Regions from separate parts of the Mesorhizobium sp. M1348 genome, predicted to be linked through region 4. Evidence: predicted binding sites of a transcription regulator. Region 4 holds the regulator's gene; each other region holds the start of a gene.
What was found. Region 4 encodes PhoB, which activates phosphate uptake and scavenging genes when phosphate is short. Its sites were predicted from a motif close to TGTCATNNANCTGTCAT; they were not measured.
Positions count from the first base shown of each region.

Region 1: ppk2 (polyphosphate kinase 2) is a predicted target of PhoB. The motif match lies at 4,397-4,413, and genes of this name have one in related genera.
Region 2: NKH13_RS13685 (esterase-like activity of phytase family protein) is a predicted target of PhoB. The motif match lies at 3,602-3,618, and genes of this name have one in related genera.
Region 3: olsB (l-ornithine N(alpha)-acyltransferase) is a predicted target of PhoB. The motif match lies at 2,253-2,269, and genes of this name have one in related genera.

Region 1 is NZ_JAMYLH010000002.1:176,922-182,491, forward strand. Features, by position in the region: gene NKH13_RS04935 (DUF8605 domain-containing protein) at 1-216, shown strand, start outside; gene hemB (porphobilinogen synthase) at 303-1,334, shown strand; gene NKH13_RS04945 (cobaltochelatase CobT-related protein) at 1,344-2,288, shown strand; gene NKH13_RS04950 (dihydrofolate reductase family protein) at 2,438-3,085, shown strand; gene ppk2 (polyphosphate kinase 2) at 3,370-4,290, opposite strand; gene NKH13_RS04960 (aldo/keto reductase) at 4,570-5,570, shown strand, end outside.
Region 2 is NZ_JAMYLH010000006.1:246,825-252,394, forward strand. Features, by position in the region: gene NKH13_RS13675 (MATE family efflux transporter) at 1-900, opposite strand, end outside; gene NKH13_RS13680 (L,D-transpeptidase) at 1,092-1,880, shown strand; gene NKH13_RS13685 (esterase-like activity of phytase family protein) at 2,023-3,501, opposite strand; gene NKH13_RS13690 (TIM barrel protein) at 3,750-4,739, shown strand; gene NKH13_RS13695 (sugar ABC transporter substrate-binding protein) at 4,779-5,570, shown strand, end outside.
Region 3 is NZ_JAMYLH010000001.1:642,187-647,756, forward strand. Features, by position in the region: gene NKH13_RS03220 (hypothetical protein) at 109-312, opposite strand; gene grpE (nucleotide exchange factor GrpE) at 550-1,185, shown strand; gene olsB (l-ornithine N(alpha)-acyltransferase) at 1,314-2,189, opposite strand; gene NKH13_RS03235 (hybrid sensor histidine kinase/response regulator) at 2,339-4,627, opposite strand; gene acuI (acrylyl-CoA reductase (NADPH)) at 4,717-5,570, opposite strand, start outside.
Region 4 is NZ_JAMYLH010000001.1:282,028-287,597, forward strand. Features, by position in the region: gene pstA (phosphate ABC transporter permease PstA) at 1-809, shown strand, start outside; gene pstB (phosphate ABC transporter ATP-binding protein PstB) at 806-1,609, shown strand; gene phoU (phosphate signaling complex protein PhoU) at 1,642-2,349, shown strand; gene phoB (phosphate regulon transcriptional regulator PhoB) at 2,366-3,055, shown strand; gene NKH13_RS01460 (ROK family protein) at 3,065-4,309, opposite strand; gene xylF (D-xylose ABC transporter substrate-binding protein) at 4,585-5,570, shown strand, end outside.

The DNA.
Region 1 (5,570 bases), on a different contig from region 4:
TTGGACCAGCTTGCCCGAAAAGCCGGTGCCGATCAGGCGCTCGCCGGCAGCATCGTCTGGAGCGACAAGGAACTGGGCTGGATCGCCGATTGGCGGCTTGCCATGAAGGGCAAGAGCTACAAATGGCAAGTGCGCGGCGTCAGCTTCGACGAGGCATTCCGCGTCGCCATGCGGGGCGCGGCGCAGGTGTTGTCCGGCAACGGCGCGCCAGAGTAAGGTTTTGAACCAGCACTGGCACAATCGTGTCGCATTGGTCAGCGGGGAAGGCTCGTGGTAAAAGCCGCCGATCCGGAGTTTTTGCGATGAACAAATTCACCCCTGCAAAGCCTGCCGGCGCGCGCAGCGTCGACGAGATCACCGGCAGCCGGCGGCTGCGGCGCATGCGCAAGGCCGATTGGTCGCGCCGCCTTGTCCAGGAGAACCGGCTCTCGGTCGACGATCTGATCTGGCCGATCTTCGTCGTCGACGGCAGACAAGTGCGCGAACCGATCGCCGCCATGCCCGGCGTGTTCCGCCTGTCGCTCGACCTCGTTGTCAAGGAGGCTGAGCGCGCGGCTAAGCTTGGCATTCCGGCGATCGCCACTTTCCCCAATGTGGAGCTCGGCCTGCGCGATCAGACCGGTTCGCACATCCTCGATCCGGAAAACATCATCAACCGTGCCACCCGCGCCATCAAGCACGCAGTCCCGGAGATCGGCATCATCACCGACGCCGCGCTTGACCCGTTCACCTCGCATGGCCATGACGGCATCTTGCGCGAGGGCATTATCGTCAATGATGAAACGGTAGAGCAGGTGACGGCGGCGGCCGTCATTCAGGCGGCGGCGGGGGCCGACATCATTGCCCCGTCGGACATGATGGACGGTCGGATCGGTGCCATCCGCGATGCGCTCGACGCCAATGGGTTTCAGGATGTAGCGATCATGTCCTATGCGACCAAGTTCGCATCCGCTTTTTACGGCCCCTATCGTGAGGCGGTCGGCACCGCCGGCCTGCTCAAGGGCGACAAGAAGACCTATTACATCGACCACGCCAATTCCGACGAAGCGGTGCGCGAGGCCGAGCAGGATCTCGCCGAGGGCGCCGACATGCTGATGGTCAAGCCCGGCCTGCCCTATCTCGACATCATCCGGCGGCTGAAGGACGAGTTGCAGATGCCGACCTTCGCCTATCAGGTCTCGGGCGAATATTCGATGATCAAGGCCGCCGCCGCCAATGGCTGGATCGACGGCGAAAAGGCGATGCTGGAATCGCTGCTCGCCTTCAAGCGCGCCGGCTGCGACGGCATCCTGACCTATTTCGCGCCGGAAGTGGCTGAAATGCTGAAGGGGTAGCAGACGTTGTTGTGGGGGCTGGGCAAGCATTTCAAAACGGTGTTTGGCCCTAAACCACGCGGCGACACGGATACGCTTGGGTATCACGCGTACGTCACGCTTTATGACTGGACTGTGCCGAGTTCCAAGCTGTCCAGCGCTATTGGTCGAATTTCGGACAAGCAAAAATCCGCGCTCGACGCCGCATGGATCGAGCTGGAAAGCGGTCTCGCCGGGTGGAAGACGAACAACCATATCCTGGCGGCGGATATAGCGGCAGAGGTCCGAAACAGCCTCTCGGAATCAGACCTCGATGACATGGTCGTTTCTATCCTCTTCGATCAATCCGGCTCGATGCGCGGCCAGAAAATTCTGTACGCGGCTGCATCCGCCGACATTGTTCAGGAATTCCTGCGCACGCTCGGCCCCAAGGTCGAACTCCTGGGCTTCACAACGCGCAATTGGCGCGGCGGAGAATCAAGACGCATCTGGAATGAAGATGGCCGGCCCGCCAATCCGGGAAGACTGAACGACCTGCTTCATATCATCTACAGGGAGGCTGGCGACAAGCGCCAGAGCAGTATAGGCCATGCCCTCAAGCCGATGCTGCGACCCGACCTGCCCAAAGAGAATGTCGATGGCGAAGCCATCGAGTGGGCGGCCGGGCGGCTGCTGGAACGTCCTGAATCCCGTAAAATACTGCTTGTCGTGTCTGACGGCGCGCCGGTCGACGATGCCACACTTTTAGCAAACGGCCCGCGCTATCTCGACGATCATCTCATTCATGTGGTTCGGCAGCTCGAGACAACCGGCAGAGTTGATTTGCTGGCGGTTGGGTTAGGCTTTGATGCAAGCCGCTACTATCGTGTCTCAGCCAATTGCGAGGCTCCCGATCAACTTGCCAGAACCATGCTGACGTTGTTGAAACGTGAGCTTGTCGCCGGGCCGAGAGCGAGTAGCGGCGACCGTGGCTGACGAGAGGCTGGTTTCGTCCCGGCGGCTGTCGTCCCACGATGCTATCCATCGTCAACTCACAGAGGCGGCCGTAAATACCGCTTGCAATTTGCAATCAGATAAGCTACCCAATAACCGATTGCAAAATGCAACTAGTTATGGAGGCTCTCATGTCCAAACTTCGCGTCAAGGCTTTCACCCTGTCGATCGACGGCTTCGGCGCCGGTCCCGACCAAGACCTGAAGAATCCGCTGGGTATTGGCGGGGAGGCCCTGCACGAATGGATGTTCGGCACCCGCACCTTCCGCAAGATGGTCCTCGGCAAGGATGGCGGGACCACGGACACGGACGAGGCGTTCGCGGCGCGCAGCTTCGAAAATGTCGGCGCATGGATCCTGGGCCGCAACATGTTCGGGCCGATCCGCGGCGAATGGCCGGATGACAGCTGGAAAGGCTGGTGGGGTGACAACCCACCCTACCACGTGCCGGTCTTCGTGCTGACGCACCATGCGCGTGAGCCCATCGTCATGGAAGGTGGCACGACTTTCCATTTCGTCACCGACGGCATCCATTCGGCGCTGGAGAAGGCGAAAGCAGTGGCTGACGGCAAGGATGTACGGCTCGGCGGCGGCGTCGCCACGATCCGGCAATATCTCCAGGAAAAGCTCATCGACGAAATGCATCTGGCGATCTCACCGGTCCTGCTAGGCGCCGGCGAGAGCCTTTTTGCCGGCATCGACATGCCCAAGCTCGGCTATCGCTGCAGCGAGCAGGTCGCGACGCCGAAGGCCACGCACGTCATCATCGAGCGCGATTAGGAAGTAGCGTGGGCGTTTTTGTCTGCGCTATTGGCGAAACCTTTGGTGCAGGCCCCTTTCTCCCCGTCACTATACGGGGAGAAATGCCCGGCAGGGCAATGAGGGGCGGCGCAAGCGATCAAAGATTACGCTGCCGGACAATACCCCCGAGGGCAATATGACGTCAGAATAAGTTTAGTCCACGAAGTGATTTGAGCGGGTTCAATTGTCGAGGTTGGCGCCGCCCCTCATCCGCCTGCCGGCACCTTCTCCCCGTATGGTGACGGGGAGAAGGGAGCCCTGCCTCAGTACTTCTCCGGCACATACAGTTCGCGCGGCAGTACCTGGCGCTCGTATTCGGGATTGAAGACGCGCTCCGGCAGTGTGATCTCCTCGTGCGGCACCTCCTCATAGGGCATTTGCTTGAGGAGATGGTCAATGCAGTTCAGCCGTGCCCGCTTCTTGTCGTTGCCCTCGACGATGAACCACGGGGCTTCCGGGATATTGGTGCGGGCGAAGGTCTCTTCCTTGGCCTTGGTGTACTGCTCCCAGCGCACGCGCGACTGGAGGTCCATCGGTGATAGTTTCCATTGCTTCATCGGGTCATGGATGCGCATCAAAAAGCGCATCTGCTGCTCCTCGTCGGTGATCGAAAACCAGTATTTGACAAGCGTAATGCCTGAGCGGACCAGCATGCGTTCGAAATCCGGAACGTCGCGGAAGAACTCCTCGACCTGATCCGGCTGGGCAAAGCCCATTACCCGCTCGACGCCCGAGCGGTTGTACCAGGAGCGGTCGAACAGCACGATCTCGCCGCCGGCCGGCAGATGCGGAACGTAGCGCTGGAAATACCATTGCGACTTCTCGCGCTCGGTCGGCGCCGGAAGTGCTGCGACGCGGCAGATGCGCGGATTAAGCCTCTGGGTGATGCGCTTGATAACACCACCCTTGCCCGCCGAGTCGCGGCCCTCGAAGACCACGACGAGCTTCTTCTTGTGATAGGCGACCCAGGATTGTAGCTTGATCAATTCGGATTGCAGCGTGATGAGATCGCGAAAATACTGCAGGCGGTCGATCGATGGCGGATGCGCATTCTTGTAGATCTTGGCGATCTCCATCGACAGCGCCGGCTCCGAGATTTCCAGCTCATAGTCTTCATCGAGCGTGTCGGCGAGTTCCGCTTCCAGCCAGTCCCTGGCCGGGGAATTCTGTTTTATCTCGGTCATTTGCGCTGCTCCGCTTACAGGCCTTGCCGGCCGCTGTCAGGCGCTCTGCCGCCCGGCCCGGCGGCCGGAAATCGAAGCGCTGGACCGATGTTAGTATAGGCCGGCAATGACGGTTTTATTGCAGCCACTACTGCGCTGGCTGTGCGTTCAATCCGGAAGATGTGATCGAGCTTGCCATGCGGAACGGGCGACAAGCGGAACGAATTATCCTACAAATACCCGGTTCATTGAGGGCTGTCGTTTGCAACGCCCTTTCCCGATAAATCGTGAGGATACGACATGGAATACCGCACTCTCGGCCGTTCCGGGCTGAAGGTTTCGACGCTGACCATGGGCACCATGACGTTCGGCGGCGGCGGCGCGTTTTCGGCGGTCGGCAAGACCGACCTCGACGAGGCGCGCCGGATGATCGACCTTTGCATCGATGCCGGCGTCAATGTCATCGACACCGCCAACGTCTATTCGAACGGGGTGTCGGAAGAGATCATCGGCGAGGCGCTCGGAGGCAAGCGCAAGGGCGACGTGCTGATCGCGTCCAAGGCGCGCATGCGGATCGGCAAGGGCCCCAACGATGAAGGCTTGTCGCGCTACCATCTGATCCGCGAATGCGAGAGGAGCCTGAAGCGCCTCAGGACCGATGTCATCGACATCTATTTCCTGCACGAGTGGGATGGCCTGACACCGCTTGAGGAAACCATCGCCGCGCTCGACACGCTGGTCGCGCAGGGCAAGGTCCGTTATGTCGGCTGCTCCAATTATTCCGGCTGGCAAGTTATGAAGGGGCTGGGGATCAGCGACCGTCATCACCAGCCGCGCTTCGTCACCCAGCAGATCCATTACACGCTGGAAGCGCGCGAGGCCGAGTATGAATTGTTGCCGATCTCGGTCGACCAGGGGCTCGGCGTGCTGGTCTGGAGCCCGCTTGCCGGCGGGTTGCTGTCCGGCAAATACCACCGTGACCAGCCGACCGCCCGCCAGCTCAGCGGCTGGTCGGAACCGCCGATCCGCGACGAGGACCGGCTGTGGCGGATCGTCGACGCGCTGATCGATATCGGCAATAACCACGGCGTGTCGGCGGCGCAGGTGGCGCTTGCCTGGCTGCTCGGCCGGCCCGCTGTCAGTTCGCTGGTGATCGGCGGACGAACCGAAGCGCATTTCAAAGACAATATCGCCGCTGCAAGCCTTGTGCTTGCCGATGAGGAGCGCACACGGCTCGACGTGGTCAGCAGGCCGCCCGTGCTCTATCCCTACTGGCACCAGCAATTCACGGCAAAGGACCG
Region 2 (5,570 bases), on a different contig from region 4:
CATCTGGATATAGGTCCAGAGCTGTGCGGCTATGCCGTAGGCAGCCGCGACCTGCGAGCCGTACGAGTTGACCATGCCCATCACCGTCAGCGCCGCGGCCGAAACGACGATCATCTGCAGGCCCATCGGCACGCCCTTGAAGACGACAATGCGCAGCAGCGCCGGGTCCGGCCGCAGCAGAGCAAGATTGGCGCCGGCCAGCCGCAGCGGGTGCTTGCGTGCATAAAGCACGATCAGGATGGCAACCACGCTTGCCGTCTGGCCGATCAGCGTTGAGGCGGCCGAGCCGGCGATGCCGAGTTCGGGGAACGGGCCGATGCCGAGGATGAGCAACGGGTTCAAAACGACGTCGAGCACGACGGCCAGCGCCATAAAAAGGAAAGGCGTCCGCGAATCGCCGGCGCCGCGCAGCACCGTCATGACGAAGGAGAGCAGGTTCATCATCGGCACGGCCAGGAAGATGATGCGCAGATAGGAGCGCGCCAGCGGCAAAGCATCGGCCGGCGTGCCGAGCGCATCGAGGATCGCATCGACCCAGATCCAGCCGCAGACCGCGAACACCACCGAGACGAGGAAGAAGAAGGTGGCGCTGGTGCCGACGATGCGCCGGGCTTCGGGCAGGTCACGAGCGCCGACGGATTGCGCCACCAGGATGGTCGCCGCCATGCCGATGCCGAACACCGTGCCGAGGATGAGAAACAGCACGAGGTTTGCATTGGACGTAGCGGTCAGCGCCGCTTCACCGAGGAAACGACCGACCCACACGGCATTTATCGAGCCGTTGAGCGACTGCAGCACATTGGAGCCGAGCACCGGCAGGGCAAACAGCAAAAGGGTACGCGGGATAGGCCCACTGGTGAGGTCGCCGGTCCGCCGGCGCGGGGGCATGTTGTCGTCCATGGCAGGCAACTCGGCGAAGGCTTGTCTGAGTCCGCAATGATTGCCGATTTAACGGGAGAGGTCGATGCGGCGTCGCAAATTCCGCCCGGCGTGCCTTGATCTAAGCATTTCTCAAATCTTCCGGAATCGTATATTGATCCCCACGCGTGGGGCCGCATTTTCCTGGATCTCATGGGTAAGCCGGGGGGCTCATGTCCGATATTCCGTTGTTTTTTGAGCGCCTGAACCGGCGCGCGTTTCTTGGTGCATCCGCTCTGGGCGCGGCCTCCGTGGCTCTTTCGTCCTGCACCACGACGGACGTGGCGGCGCCGCCGGTGACAGCGGCGCCGAGCGAGCCGGCTCTCGGCGATGCGGCAAGCATGTATGCGGCGCGCGTCGACGAGGGCTATCAACTGCCGGCAATCCCGGTGGCCAAGGTCGATCCGAAATTCGTGCGTCAAATCGTGTCCGACCCGACCGGAGAAAAACCCGGCACGATCGTCGTCGATACGTCCGAGCACTTCCTCTATCTGGTGCGCGACGGCGGCAAGGCAATTCGCTATGGCGTCAGCCTCGGCAAGGCCGGTTTCGGATGGACCGGCAGCGCCGTGGTTCAGGCGAGGAAAAAGTGGCCGGTCTGGACGCCGCCGCCGGAAATGATCCAGCGCAGGCCGGAACTGGCGAAATACAAGGACGGCATGCCGCCCGGCCCGCAGAGCCCGCTTGGCGCGCGCGCGCTGTATCTCTTCCGCGACGGCAAGGACACAATGTACCGGCTGCACGGCACGCCGGAGTGGGATTCCATTGGGAAGAACGCTTCCTCCGGCTGTGTGCGCTTTATGAATCAGGACATTATCGACCTCTACAGCCGCGTCGACGGCGTCGTGCCGGTCTTCGTGCGCCCGAACCTGTCGGCTGCCGGGAAGATCGCCGCCGTGTCGAACAGGACGGCCGACCCGATCGATGCCGGCGTGCCAAAGGACGCGGAGATGTTGAGGTAAGTGCCTTCGACGGGATCCTCAGTCGCAGGTTTGCGACGCCTAGGACACCGTCCTTGCGCGGGCGAGCCGCAACTGAAGGGCACGACCTTCAATCGCGCCAGCTTAGGCGGACGCGTTCGGCGCGTCCGCCTGTATGGGTCCGCTACTTCCCGGCGAGGCCGGGAATCGTGACCTGATAAACCAGGAACATGGTGTCGACATCGGCGCCATCCTCGGCCTTGTAGGGCGCGCCTACCTGGAAACCGTCCTGGGTGAGGAAGTCGTTGTCATTGGCGACGAACAGGAAATAGTCGTCGGGCAGCTTTGGGTCGAGGACGCTCACCACCGACATCGCCTCCCATTTCTCCGAAAGGTTGTTGCGGTCATTGGGCGCGCCATTGTGCAGCCCGAAGCGGCCGAACTCGGTCTTGTCGTTGATGTCAATGAACGGCGTCAGCTTGGCCGGCGTCACCGAGGTATCGAGCTCACCTTTGGGCGCAACCGGCTTGTCCTTGTCGAACTCGGTGCCGGTGATGTCGGTTGCCGCCGACACATCGACGACGCTGATCTCGCGATGGAGCGAGGTGTCGCCCTTCACCCCCTGGCCGTTGCCGCTGTCGCGCGCCAGCATCAGGAAGGTCTTGTCCGACAGAGCCACGATTTCGCTCTGCGCGGCAATCTTGGTCTTGCCCTTGGCATCGGTGAACACCGGCAGCGGCACGACATATTCATGCGCAAGCTTGAGTTGGGCCGGATCCGAGGCATCGTAGACCAGCGCGCGCGTGTTCTGGCGCGTCGAAGCGGAATCGCCACCATCTTGTCTGGGTGCCGACTGCAGCACGGCGATCAGGAACTTGCCGTCCGGCGTCAGTGCCATGCCTTCGAGGCCCTGGTTGTTCTGGCGGCCGGTTTCGGGATCCTTCGGATCTGGGTCTGCCGCGCCAGGTCCCGGATTGTCGGACGCGAAGTTCGGCGTCCCGTGACGCATCGGGACAAGCGCCGCCGGCGGCTGCGTTGCCGACATCAGACGCCCATCGGCGGAGAAGCGGTAGATGTTCGGACCGTATTCGTCCGAGATGAACATCGTGCCGTCGGGCAGCCGCACGATCGCCTCGTTGTCGAGCGCAAGCTTGCCGTTGGCTTCGGGCAGGATCGGCATGTCGTCGGTCGCGGCGCGCACGCCGTTGAGCGGATCGAGGCCGGTTGCGTCGGCGCCCTTGTCGTCGGTCAAAAGCATGGTGTCGGCTAAGGTTGCCTTGAGGCCGGACTGTTCCTGGCCGGTGGCCGGTGCCGCACCCGGCGCGATCGGGACGAACTCGAGAGCGATCGTGTTGAGGCGCGGACGGTAATCGGTGGTGCCGACGACATTGTAGCCGCGATCCGGCAGCAGCCACAGCGAGCCCTTATAGCCGTCGGGGCCATGCGTCCAGCCGGCAGCGTCGATCGCCATGCCCGAGCCGGAGCCAAACGTCTCGCCGAACTTGTCCTTCTGGCTGGCCGGGATGCGGCCGACACCGACTAGGCCCTTGTTGACGAAGCTGACGCCGCCGACGGTCGCGGCGTCTTCAGCCGAGGCCGAGGTCAAGGCGGTGAACATCGCCAGCGCGACGGCGAGGGACGCGTTTCGGTGCAGGTTTTTCATGGAAATCCTCTTTGTGACAAAGCTGCCGGGACATGAAAAAGCGCCGCGTCGCATCAAGGATGCCGCGAAAGCCTTCGGAGAAGCGATCTAGGACGCGAACATGATACTTGCGTGACAGTGCCGCGTTTGCTTGTCCCCCCGTGGTCGCAACTGGCCTGGGTATGGCGAATTCGTCGCCGCCGAGCGAGCAATTAACAACTTTACAAATAATCATTCTTATGTAAAGTCATGACAATGAAAGGTCCCCGATGACTGCCTATCGTTTCGCCACCCGCCTCAATTCCTTTGCCTCGGGGCCACAGTCCGAGTGGCCCGATCTTGTCGGCAAACCGTCTATGCTGCAAATGGCGGCACGTGCGGCGAAGGTTGCGGAGTTGACCGATCTCGACCTCAACTTCCCCGACCATGTCGATGAAAAGCCTGCGGATATGGCGCGCAAACTCGGCGATTTCGGGCTTTCCATCAATGGCTTCGCCATGCGCTACTACTCTAACCCGGCTTTCAAGCTCGGCGCCTTCACCAATCCGGATCCTTCCGTTCGCCGCGAGGCTATCGACCTGACCAAGGCTGGCATCGACGCCGCGCGCGAGGCCGGCGCCAGCCTGATGACATTGTGGTTGGGGCAGGATGGCTTCGACTACGCCTTCCAGGCTGACTACGCAACACTTTGGCAACACGAAATCGATGGTATTCGTGAAGTAGCGGCGCATGATCCGGGCTGTCAGATCAGCCTTGAATACAAACCCAACGAGCCGCGCTCCTACAGTCTGATGCCCGATGCGGCGACGACGTTGCTGGCCATCCGCGAGATCGGCCTGCCCAATCTCGGCGTGACGCTCGATTTCGCCCATGTGCTCTACGCCGACGAGCAGCCGGCTTTCGCCGCCGCCCTCGTGGCACGGCATAGCAAGCTGCTCGGCGTGCATCTCAACGACGGCTACGCCAAGCGCGACGACGGCTTGATGGTCGGGGCCGTGCATACGCTGCAGACGATTGAGTTGCTCAGGCAGATCCGCCGCGACGGCTACGCCGGCGCCATCTACTTCGACACGTTCCCCGACATGACCGGGCTCGACCCGGTCCACGAATGCGAAGTCAACATCGCGACTGTGAAGCGCATGCTGCGCGTCGTCGATCGGCTGGACGGGGACAATCGCCTGTCGACTGCCGTCGACCGTCAGGACGCGGTCGCGTCGCAGGCCATCATCCAGGAAGCCATGCTCGGGCCGGACAGCTGAGGCCGGGGCCATCACCGTTTTCAACAAGGGAGGAAGACCATGAAATTTCTGTTTGCCACCGCCACCGCTGCCCTGATGGCGCTGTCCATAGGCTCGGCGTTTTCCGCAGACCTCGCGCCGCTCAATTCCGACACCGAGAAGGATCGCATCGACTGGTCGCAGCTCGAGGCCAAGTTCGGGGCCTTCCCCAAGCTGCCCGAGGGCACCAAGGCGGGTGCGGTCTCCAAGACGCTGACCAACGAATACTGGCGCTCTCTGGGTGAGGGCTACAAGTCGTTCGGCGACCGCATCGGCGTGCCGGTCGTGTATCAGGCGGCGCAGAGCGAGGGCGACCAGCTCGGCCAGCTCACCATCGCCGAAGGCCTGGTTACGCAAGGCTACAACGTGCTGCTCGTTTCGCCGCAGACCGACTCCAACCTGCAGCCGATCATGGAACAGGCCAAGGCCGCCAACGTGCCGGTGGTCAACGTCAATGACGCGGTCATCCCGCAGGCCGAGTACTATGTCGGCAATGTCCAGCGCGACAATGGCGTGCGCGTCGCCAAATGGTTCATCAAGAACCGGCCGGATGGGGGCAAGGTCGCCATCGTCGAAGGCCAGGCCGGCGTCTACGCCGCCGTCCAGCGCACCGACGGCTTCAAGACCACCATCACTGAAGCCGGCAAGTTCGACGTCGTCGCCAGCGTCCCCGGCAACTGGGATCGTCAGACCTCCTACGACGCGGCCACCAACATCCTGCAGCAGCATCCCGACCTGATCGGTTTCTATGCCAACAATGACGGCATGGCGCTGGGCATCGTCGAGGCGGTCAAGGCAGCCGGTCTGCAAGAC
Region 3 (5,570 bases), 360 kb from region 4:
CGGGGCGCTGCCGCAAGGCGGAGATCACGCAAAGTTACTGCGCGTAAATGTCGCGCGATGGCAAGGAATGCCGGCCACAATCGCCGGGCGCGGCGCCGGCGACGGTGTCTACCGACGGCGCCCGCCTGCGGCCACCTTGGCTTCCACGCCGTCCAGGCGGTCGAGCAATTCCTTCAGACGGTCGGGAATATCGGACTCCGTGCGGAAAGCCGGCAAGGTGCGCAGAAAGCGCTTGGTCGCCTCAGTGCCGAGCTGGCGCCGGATATCGGCAGCGAGCCCGTCGCGTTTTTCGCCGTTCCTGCGGGGCATCATCTCAAAATCCTGTGTCGGCTTCGAAACTCTTCCAAGGGAGGAATGGTTCCCGCATTGTAGTAGCCTGGCAAGCAAAGCCGTCGGGTACGGTAAAGTTTGAATTAAAATCGAAAGGTTTGCGCCGTCGGCCATCAAGCCACGACAGCGGCTACAGTATCGCTTGCCCCTTGATTTTTGGCCGCTAAACCTCGATATCGGGCGCAAATCCACACCATTCGAAAATGACGGGAAACGGCGATGAGCGACCAGGCAAAAGACGAACGCGTGCCCGATGAAGCCGAGAAGACCGAGGCTGCCGCGGAGCCAAGGGAAGGTGGCGTCGACAGCGACTATGAAGCGCTTGTGCGGCTTCTGAAGGAAAACGAAGAGCTGAAGGATCGCGCGTTGCGCGTCGCGGCCGACATGGAGAATTTGCGCCGCCGCACGGCCCGAGACGTCCACGATGCGCGCGCCTACGCGGTTGCCAACTTTGCACGCGACATGCTGTCGGTATCAGACAATCTGCGCCGTGCGCTGGATGCCATCCCGGAGGAGGCCAAGGCGTCCGGCGATGCCGGGTTCAAAGCGCTGATCGACGGCGTCGAGATCACCGAGCGCGCCATGCTGTCGGCGCTGGAACGTCACGGCGTGAAGAAGCTCGAACCCGAGGGCGAGAAATTCGATCCGAATTTCCACCAGGCGATGTTCGAGGTGCCCAATCCCGACGTACCGGCCAACACGGTCGTGCAGGTCGTGCAGCCCGGCTATTCGATCGGCGAGCGTGTGCTGCGGCCGGCCATGGTCGGCGTCGCCAAGGGCGGCCCCAAGCATGTAGCAAGCGAAGCGCCGGTCGAGCCGGGGCCGGTCAACGAGCAGGCTGAGAAGGATGCGTAAGTTAGGGGAGTAGGGGAATAGGGCAATACGGGAGTAGGGAATAACGCTACGTAAGGTAAGGTAGAGCAATTGCCTACTCCGGCCGTTGCCTTCTCTCCGCCTACTCCCCTATTCCCCTACTGCCCTACTCAGGCCGCAAACCGCTGCGCTTCCCCGCCATAATAATTGACGTAGCGGGCGCCGATCTCCTTGACTGGCATCACCACGAACACGTCGACCGTCGAGAATTCACGGTCGATGACGCAGCCGTCGCCAATGCGCGCGCCGACGCGCAGATAGCCCTTGACCAGCGGCGGCATCGCGGCGATCGCTGCCTTGGCATTGACGGCCTCGATCGGCATCAGATCCATGGAACAATAGCGCCCGGCGACGGCACGCACGTCCCACGATGAATTCGTCCGGCAGTGGTGGGCAAGATAGGTCAGCGCCTCGGCATGTGCGGCCGGCACGGTGCCGTGGAACGACGCGCAGCCGGTCATCACGCCGATGCCGTAATGGTTGATATAGGCCCAGATGCCTTGCCACAGCGCCTCGATGGTGCGCTTCGAGCGGTATTCCGGCAGAACGCAGGAGCGGCCGAGCTCAAGGAAGCGCTGGCCTGGATGCCGCGCGATCAGCTTGGTCAGCTCGAATTCGCCTTCGGAATAGAAGCCGCCGGCGGCCGCGGCAATCTCCTGCCGCAGCAGGCGGTAGGTGCCGACGATGCGGCGGTGCTCGGGGCCGGAAAGCGAAGTGTCGAAGACCAGCAGATGGTCGCAGAGGGGATCGAAGCGATCGGCATCGCGGCGGTCCTGCATCTGGAACAGGTCCTTCCTGGCACCAAGCTCGTCGTAGAACACCCGGTAGCGCACTTCCTGCGCGGCAGCGATCTCGGCCTCGTTGCGGGCGAGCCGCACTTCGAGATTGCCGATGCGGCCGAGCGATGCGCCTTTTATGACGGCATCGGCGTTCCGGCCGACGAGCAAAGGCCCGCTGGCGTTCGGCCGAGCATCACATTCCGGCATGACTGTATGCACGAGTGATTCTCCTTCGAGCCATCCCTCTTGGCACGGGGATACGTTGTAGGTGCAACAGGATTGTGACAGTACCGTGATACGGCTCTGCGGGCAATACTTCGTCGGCTGGGTAATCTATCAACCGTCTATGTTGTGCCTCAGGCGGCCACTTGGCCCTCGACCGCATGAACCAGGGCATCGGGGTCGAGCGGCTTGGTGACGAAGCCGCTGGCACCGTGAGCGAGCACGGCGTGGCGGGTCTTTTCCTGGCTGTCGGCCGACAGCACCATGATAGGCACCGGCGGCACCGCGGTCTCCTCCTCATGGCGGCGGATGGCGGCGATGGCGTCCAGACCGTCCATGACAGGCATGTGCAAGTCCATCAGCACCACGTCGTAGCGGTGCTTGTGGCCGGTGCTGATGACCGCCTCGACCGCGGCTTTGCCGTTGCCGACCACTTTCACGCGATGCCCGGCCTTCAGCAGCGTGGCGCGAGCCAGCATGGCGTTGATGTCGTTGTCCTCGGCGATCAGCACTGACAGGCCCTGCTGGCGGCCGCCAATGGCGTGCCCAGCCTGCGCGCCGCGCTTTTGCGGTTGTGGCTCTGCGATGACCGGCGCATGGCTGGTCAAAAGCACGCGCAGCAATGTCTCGCCGCGCACCGGCCTCGCCAGGAAGGTGGCGTAACCGTTGGCACGGAATTCGCCAAGCATGCCGCGGTCGGTCGGCGCGATCAGCGTCACCGCCTCGCAATCGGCAAATCCGCCCTGGCGCAGGCGCCTGAGCAGCCTGCCGTCGCTTTGCTCCATGGCAGCATCGATCAGCAGCACGTCGCAGCCCTCGGCGAAAGGGGTGGCCTGGGCGGCGGTGGTGGCCAGATCGACCGTGCCGCCATTGGCGCGAATGGTGCGGGCGATGGCTTCGGCCTCGACCAGGTTCTTCGACACGATCACCGCATGCCGGCCCGACAGCGGGTCCTGGCGGATCTGCGGCGCCTCGACGGCGGAAATAGCGGGAATATCGAAGACGAATTCGGACCCCTGGCCAAGCCGGCTCGACACAGAGATGGTGCCGCCCATGGCGGTCACCAGGCGCTTGGAAATGGCGAGACCGAGCCCGGCACCGCCATGCGCACGGGTCGAGGTGCCGTCAGCCTGTTCGAAGTCCTCGAAGATGCGCTCCATGTCCTCCTCGCGCAGACCGGGGCCGGTGTCGGTGATAGTGAAGCGGATGCGGTTGGTGGTTTCGGTGCGGACGCGGGCGATGCTCGCCAGGACGCCGCCGCTGTCGGTGAACTTGACGGCGTTGCCGATGAGGTTCAGCAGCACCTGCCTGACCCTGCCGGGGTCGGCGGTGATCAGCTGCGGCACGTCGGGTTCGACATGACAGCCGAGGCCGATATCCTTGGCAAAAGCCCGCGCCGCCAAAAGCTCGATGACATTGTCGGCGATCTCGCGCACCGACATCGGCTGCGGTTCGGGATCGAAGCGGCCGGCCTCGATCTTGGAATAGTCGAGCAGGTCCTCGATCAGCGCCAGCAGCGCGCTGGCCGAGGTCGAGATGGCGCCGACATAGGTCCGCTGCTCGGCCGAAAGGCTGGTGTCGGCGAGAAGCCGGGCCATGCCCATGATGCCGTTCATCGGCGTGCGGATCTCGTGGCTGACGGTGGCGAGGAAGCGCGATTTGGCCTGGCTCGCATGTTCGGCTCGCTCGCGGGCGGTGATCAGCGAGGATTCGGCGCGTTTGCGGGCAGTGATGTCACGGGCGATGGCGCGATGCGAAACGGCGCCGCTGTCCTTGTCGCGCACCGACAGCTCGATCCAAGAGAACCAGCGTGGGCCGTCCGGCGTGCGAATGGCGACATCGGTGGAACTCAGGCATTCATGGTCGGAAAAGGCGGCGTCGGGGACGATGCCGACATCGATGCCTAGTTCGGCCAGGGTCTTGCCGGCAAGGTCGCGCTGGTCGGTTTCGACAAGGTCGGCGAAAACCTTATTGGCGTAGACAATGTGGCCGTCGCGGTCACGATGGACGACGAGATCGCCGAGTGCATCGATCAGACCGCGAAAGCGCTCCTCGCTCTCCTGCATCTCCCACATGCGGTCGGCCAGCGTCTCGATCTCGGCGCGGCTGCGGGCGGTCGTGGCATCGAGAAGGGCCACCGCGCGGCGCTCGGTGCGCCTGTTGCGCAGATGCATGGCGAGCCCGGCGATGGCTGTCGCCCAAAGGCCGATGGTGATGAAGATCGGCGCTCCGGTCAGATGCGACAGGCCCGCCAGCACGACGATGGCGACGAGCGTCAGGAAGGGCAGGCCTTCGCGATTGGCGGCCGGCAGTTCCGGCGCCAGCGGCGGCGCGGCGACAAGCTGCCGTCCTGGCGCCTCGGGAGCCGTCCCGTCGGCCCGTTCGGCTGGTTCCGCCTCTCTGATGCCGGGTTCCGCAATCATACGGAACTCCTGCCAGACAGAGCTTATCGAAGGTTGTGGTTGATCGTTCGAATTTTAGCGGTCGCGCTCTTTTTTGTCCCTTTGGGGGCTCACATATCCACCACCACGCGGCCGCGGATCTTGCCCTCGACGATGTCATGCGCGGCGCCGATGATGCCGTCGAAGCCGATGCTCGTCGAGAGGCTGGCAAGCTTTGCGTGATCGAGATCGGCGCCGATGCGGCGCCAGGCCTCGAGGCGGACCGCCTTGGGCGCCATCACCGAATCGATGCCGAGCAGCGAGACGCCGCGCAGGATGAAGGGGGCGACGCTTGCCGGCAGATCCATGCCGCCGGCAAGGCCGCAAGCGGCGACGGCGCCGCCATAGGAGGTCATCGACAGGACGTTGGCCAGCGTGTAACTGCCGACCGCATCGACGCCGCCGGCCCAGCGTTCCTTGGCGAGCGGTTTTGCCGGCTGGACAAGCTCGTCGCGTGAAATCACTTCCGCGGCGCCGAGGTCGATCAGATAGGGGCTTTCGGCAGCGCGGCCGGTCGAGGCGATGACGTGATATCCCAGGCTGGACAGGATCGAGACCGCGACCGAGCCGACGCCACCGGCAGCGCCGGTCACCACCACCGGGCCGCGATCGGGCACGATGCTGTGGCGCTCCAGCGCGATGACGCAAAGCATGGCGGTGTAGCCCGCGGTGCCGACCGCCATCGCATCATGCGGGCTCATTCCGTCCGGCAGCGGCACCAGCCAGTCGCCCTTGACGCGGGCGCGTCCGGCAAAGGCGCCGAAATGCGTCTCGCCGACGCCCCATCCGTTCAATATGACCTTGTCACCCTTGCGCCAGTCGGGATTGGAAGACGAGATGACGGTGCCGGCGAAATCGATGCCCGGCACCAGCGGCCAGCGGCGGATCACCGGCGCCTTGCCGGTAATCGCAAGACCGTCCTTGT
Region 4 (5,570 bases):
ATTCGGTGATGATGGCGCTTTGCGTCGTCGCCGCCGGCATCGGGCTTGCCTGGCTGGCGCTCATCCTCGGCGCGCTGGTCTATAAGGGTACGGCCGGGCTTTCGCTCGCGGTCTTCACCGAGATGACGCCACCACCCGGCGAGGCCGGCGGCCTGCTCAATGCCATCGCGGGCAGCCTGCTGATGACGATCATCGCCGTTGTCGTCGGCACGCCGATCGGCGTGCTGGCGGGAACCTACATGGCCGAGTATGGACGCTTTTCGCGCATCACCACCGTCGTCCGCTTCATCAACGACATCCTGTTGTCGGCGCCGTCGATCATCATCGGCTTGTTCGTCTATGAGCTGATGGTGCGGCCAATGGGACATTTCTCGGCCATTGCCGGCGCCGTGGCGCTTGCCATCCTGGTCATTCCGGTGGTCGTGCGCACCACTGAAGACATGCTCAACCTGGTACCGAACGCGTTGCGTGAAGCCGGTGCCGCGATCGGCGCGCCGCGCTGGGTGGTGATCCGTTCGGTCGCCTATCGCGCCGCATTGTCCGGCATCGTCACCGGTATATTGCTGGCGATAGCACGCATTTCCGGCGAGACGGCGCCGCTGCTCTTCACCGCGCTCAACAACCAGTTCTGGAGCAGCAATATCAACGCGCCGATGGCCAGCCTGCCGGTGACCATCTTCCAGTTCGCTCTCAGCCCTTACGAGGAATGGCAGCAGCTGGCGTGGACCGGCGCACTCATAATCACCCTGACGGTTCTGGGCTTGAGCATCCTCGCCCGCAGCCTTACCGGACGCAGAGAGGACAGATGACACAGATGTTGTCCCCGGACATGACGATGACCGAAACGGTCGCCGAGAAGACGAAGATCGAGGTCAAGAACCTCAACTTCTACTACGGCCAGAGCAAGGCGCTGAAGGACATTAGCCTGTCGCTGCCCGAGCGCAGTGTCACGGCCTTCATTGGGCCTTCGGGCTGCGGGAAATCGACGCTGCTGCGTGTGTTCAACCGCATCTATGAGCTCTACCCGAAACAGACAGCCGAGGGCCAGGTGCTGCTCGACGGCAAGAATATTCTCGACCGGTCGCAGGATCTCAATCTGCTGCGCACCAAGATCGGCATGGTGTTCCAGAAGCCGACGCCGTTCCCGATGTCGATCTACGAGAACATCGCCTTCGGCGTCAGGCTCTACGAGAATCTCGGCAAGTCCGAGATGGACGGCCGCGTCGAACAGGCGTTGAAGCGCGCCGCGCTGTGGAGCGAGGTCAAGGACAAGCTCAACGCCAGTGGCTTGAGCCTGTCCGGCGGCCAGCAGCAGCGGCTCTGTATCGCCCGCACCGTGGCCGTGAAGCCGGAAGTCATTCTGCTCGACGAACCGGCTTCGGCGCTCGACCCGTTGTCGACGGCCAAGATCGAGGAACTGATCGACGAATTGCAAGCCGACTACACGATCGTCATCGTCACTCACAACATGCAGCAGGCGGCGCGCGTGTCGCGCCAGACCGCCTTCATGTATCTGGGTGAGCTGGTCGAGTTCGACCGGACCGAGAAGATCTTCACGTCGCCCCGCGAGAAGCGCACGCAGGACTACATCACCGGCCGCTTCGGCTGAGCCGTTCCGATCATGCATATGAGGACAGGACCATGGGCGAACACACAGTCGCTTCTTTCGACGAGGATCTCGAGCAGATCAGCAAGCTGATCCGCGACATGGCCGACCTCGCCGGTTCGATGGTCGGCGGGGCGACCAAGGCCCTGTTGAATTCCGACAACGTGCTGGCGCAACGCGTCGTTTCCGACGACGCCATCATGGATGCGCGTCAACGCGAACTGGACGATCGCGCCATCACCCTGATCGCCAAACGCCAGCCGATGGCCCACGATCTTCGCCATGTCGTCGGAGCGATCCGTATGGCCGGCGACCTCGAACGCATCGGCGACCTTGCCAAGAACATCGCCAAGCGTGTGAGTGCGGTCGGCCTCAGCGTCACGCCGCGCGACCTGTCGCATTCCATCGACGCGATGGCGCAGCTGGTGCTCATCCAGGTGCAGGGCGTCATTGAGGAATATGCCGCAGGCGATGCGGCCGCGTTGGCCAAGCTGCGTGCCGCAGACGAGCGCATCGACGTCAAATACACGTCCGTGTTCCGCGAGCTGTTGACCTACATGATGGAAGATCCGCGCAACATCACCGCTTGCACGCATCTGCTGTTCTGCGCCAAGAATCTGGAGCGGATCGGCGACCATGTCACCAACATCGCCGAAAATGCGTATTATGTGCTGACCGGCGAGCAATTGCCGGTCAATCGTCCGAAGCAGGACGAAACGACAATGTCCGCGCCGGTGACATGATGGGGGTGCCCAGCCGATGATCGCACCACGCATAATGGTGGTGGAGGACGAGGAGCCGTTGGGTGTGCTGCTCCGCTACAATCTCGAATCCGAAGGCTACCAGGTCGAGGTGGTGACACGCGGCGACGAAGCCGAGATCCGTTTGCAGGAGAATGTGCCCGATCTTCTGGTGCTCGACTGGATGATACCAGCGGTTTCCGGCATCGAGCTCTGCCGCCGGTTGCGGGTGCGCCCCGAAACCGAGCGGCTGCCGATCATCATGCTGACCGCGCGCGGCGAGGAGAGCGACCGGGTGCGCGGTCTTTCGACCGGCGCCGACGACTATCTGGTCAAACCATTTTCGACACCGGAATTCATGGCCAGGGTCAAGGCGCTGCTGCGGCGCGCCAAGCCGGAAGTGTTGTCAAGCGTGCTGAAGGTCGGCGACATCGTGCTCGATCGCGAATCGCACAGGGTCTATCGCAAGAAGAGCGAAATCAGGCTCGGGCCGACCGAATTCCGGTTGCTCGAGTTCATGATGCGGCATCCGGGCCGCGTCTTCTCGCGCAGCCAGTTGCTCGATAATGTCTGGGGCGAGACGATCTATATCGACGAACGCACCGTCGACGTGCATGTCGGCCGGCTGCGCAAAGCCGTCAACAACGGCCGCATGCCTGATGTCATCCGCACCATCCGCGGTGCCGGCTACGCGATCAGGGAAGATTGATCCGCCGGGTCAGGCCACGTTCTTTCTGACGCGGGGCCTCATTTGCGCGCCCGGCGCGAAAATCTCCTGGTCGACGAAGCTTAACGCCCGCATCGCACAGCCTTCGCGGATCAGCGGCAATTCGTTCGGCTCGGTATCGAAGGAGATCGAACCCGAATGCTGGCCGCCGGCGGTCTGGGCGATGGCCTGGCGCAAGGCCGGCTCGATCAGATCGAAGGCGGCGGCACTGGCGCCGACCATCGCGACCGGTGCCGGATCGATCAGCGCGAACAGCGAGCCGAGACCGAAACCCAGCGCCTCGCCGGCCTTGCGGTAGGCCTCGCGTTCCGGCCCATCCTTCTCGCGCGCCCGGGCCGCCAGCGCGCGCATGTCGGCGTCGCTGACGTCGGCGATGGGTTCGCTGTCTTCGCTCATCTGCCTGGCGTTGCGCCAGATGGCGTAGTTGCCGGCATAGGCCTCGATGCAGCCGCGCCGCCCGCATCGGCAGAGCGCGCCGCCCGGACGATGGATCATGTGGCCAAACTCGCCGCCGGAGGAATGCGTGCCGGTGAACAGCTCGCCCTTCAACACCAGCCCCATGCCGATGCCGTGCGAAAGCAGGATGGCGATGAAGTCGTCGCGATAGCGATCCGGATCGCGCCAGCGCAAAGCCACCGCCATCATATTGCAGTCGTTCTCCACCGTGGCCGGGATGCCGAATTGATCTTCCAGCATATCGGCAAAGGCGATGTCCGTCTGCGGCGTGATCGGCGACCACAGCATGGCGCGTGCAGGGGAGTCGGTAATGCCCTGAATCGCCAGGGCGATGCGGGCGACACTGCGGACGTCAAGGTCTGGATCCTCCAGCCGGCGCCGGACGACGGCCATGCATTCGCGGATCAGCTCGTCGCGCGGCATGGTCAGCGTGTCCAGCCGGCGCTGTTCCTCGGCTACGACGTGTCCCGCATAGTCGATGATGGCGGCCGACAGGAAATTGAGCGACAACACCACGGTCAGCACCGCCGCCGCTTCCGGGTTGAGGGCGAGGCCGACCTGCGGACGACCGCGTTTCAACGAAACGGGCTCGCTTGCCTTGCTCTCGGCGAGGATGCCTTCCCGTATCAGGTCGGAGGAGATCGCCGATATGGTCGAATGGCTGAGGCCGGTGGCTGCGGCGATCTCCGTACGCGATGGCTGGCCAACCCGGCGGACTGCCGAGATCACCATCGCCCGGTTGCGCCGGCGCAAATCGTCATGGCGGATTCCGACCGACATCGTTTTGCTTTCCTCCCGGTTGCCGCGGCCGCTCATGAACCGGAAGCCGTCGGTAATGTCCGACAAATAGTGTCGGATGCAGGCAAATAGTGTCAGATGCAGGTGGCGCTGTCATCGTTTATTCCGACGCTCGAAAAAACTCTCAGACTCATCAAAATCCATCAGAATCGATGTTGACAGCAGCCGGAGATCGGGCCAGTATTTTTTCGAGGCTCGAAAAAATTAGCTGGTCTTTGGGCCAATGGTCACGCCGTACGCGGCGCAGGGAGGATATGATGAAGAAATTCACGACCGCCATTCTGGCGGGTGTCGCCATGACGCTGGCGCTGGCGTCGGTGGCGCAGGCTAAAGACAAGGTCATCGGCGTTTCCTGGTCGAACTTCCAGGAAGAGCGCTGGAAGACCGACGAGGCCGCAATGAAGGCGGCCATCGAGGCCGCCGGCGACAAGTATATTTCCGCCGACGCACAGTCCAACCCCGGCAAGCAGCTCACCGACGTCGAGAGCCTGATCTCGCAGGGCGCCAACGCACTGATCATCCTGGCGCAGGACGCCTCGGCCATCGGGCCGGCCGTGCAAAAGGCGCTGGACGAAGGTATTCCGGTTGTCGGCTACGACCGGCTGATCGAGAACAAGGACGTCTTCTACCTGACCTTCGACAACAAGGAAGTCGGCCGCATGCAGGCCCGCGAAGTGTTCAAGGTGAAACCGGAAGGCAACTACGTCTTCATCAAGGGCTCGGGCGCCGATCCGAATGCCGATTTCCTGTTTGCCGGTTCGATGGAAGTACTGAAGGACGCAATAGACAGCGGCAAGATCAAGAATGTCGGCGAGGCCTATACCGACGGCTGGCTGCCGGCCAACGCCCAGAAGAACATGGAACAGTTCCTGACCGCGAACGACAACAAGGTCGATGCAGTGGTCGCGGCCAATGACGGTACTGCCGGCGGCGTCGTCGCCGCATTGACGGCGCAAGGGCTGGCCGGATCTGTTCCGGTTTCGGGCCAGGACGGCGACCACGCCGCGCTGAACCGCATCGCGCTCGGCACGCAGACCGTGTCGGTGTGGAAGGATGCGCGCGAGCTCGGCAAGAACGCCGCCGAGATCGCCTCGCAACTGGCCGACGGCAAGCAGATGACCGACATTGCCGGCGTGAAGGATTTCACCACGCCCGGCGGCAACACCGTAAAATCCCTGTTCCTGACCCCGGTCGCCATCACCAAAGATAACCTCAACGTCGTCATCGATGCCGGCTGGATCAA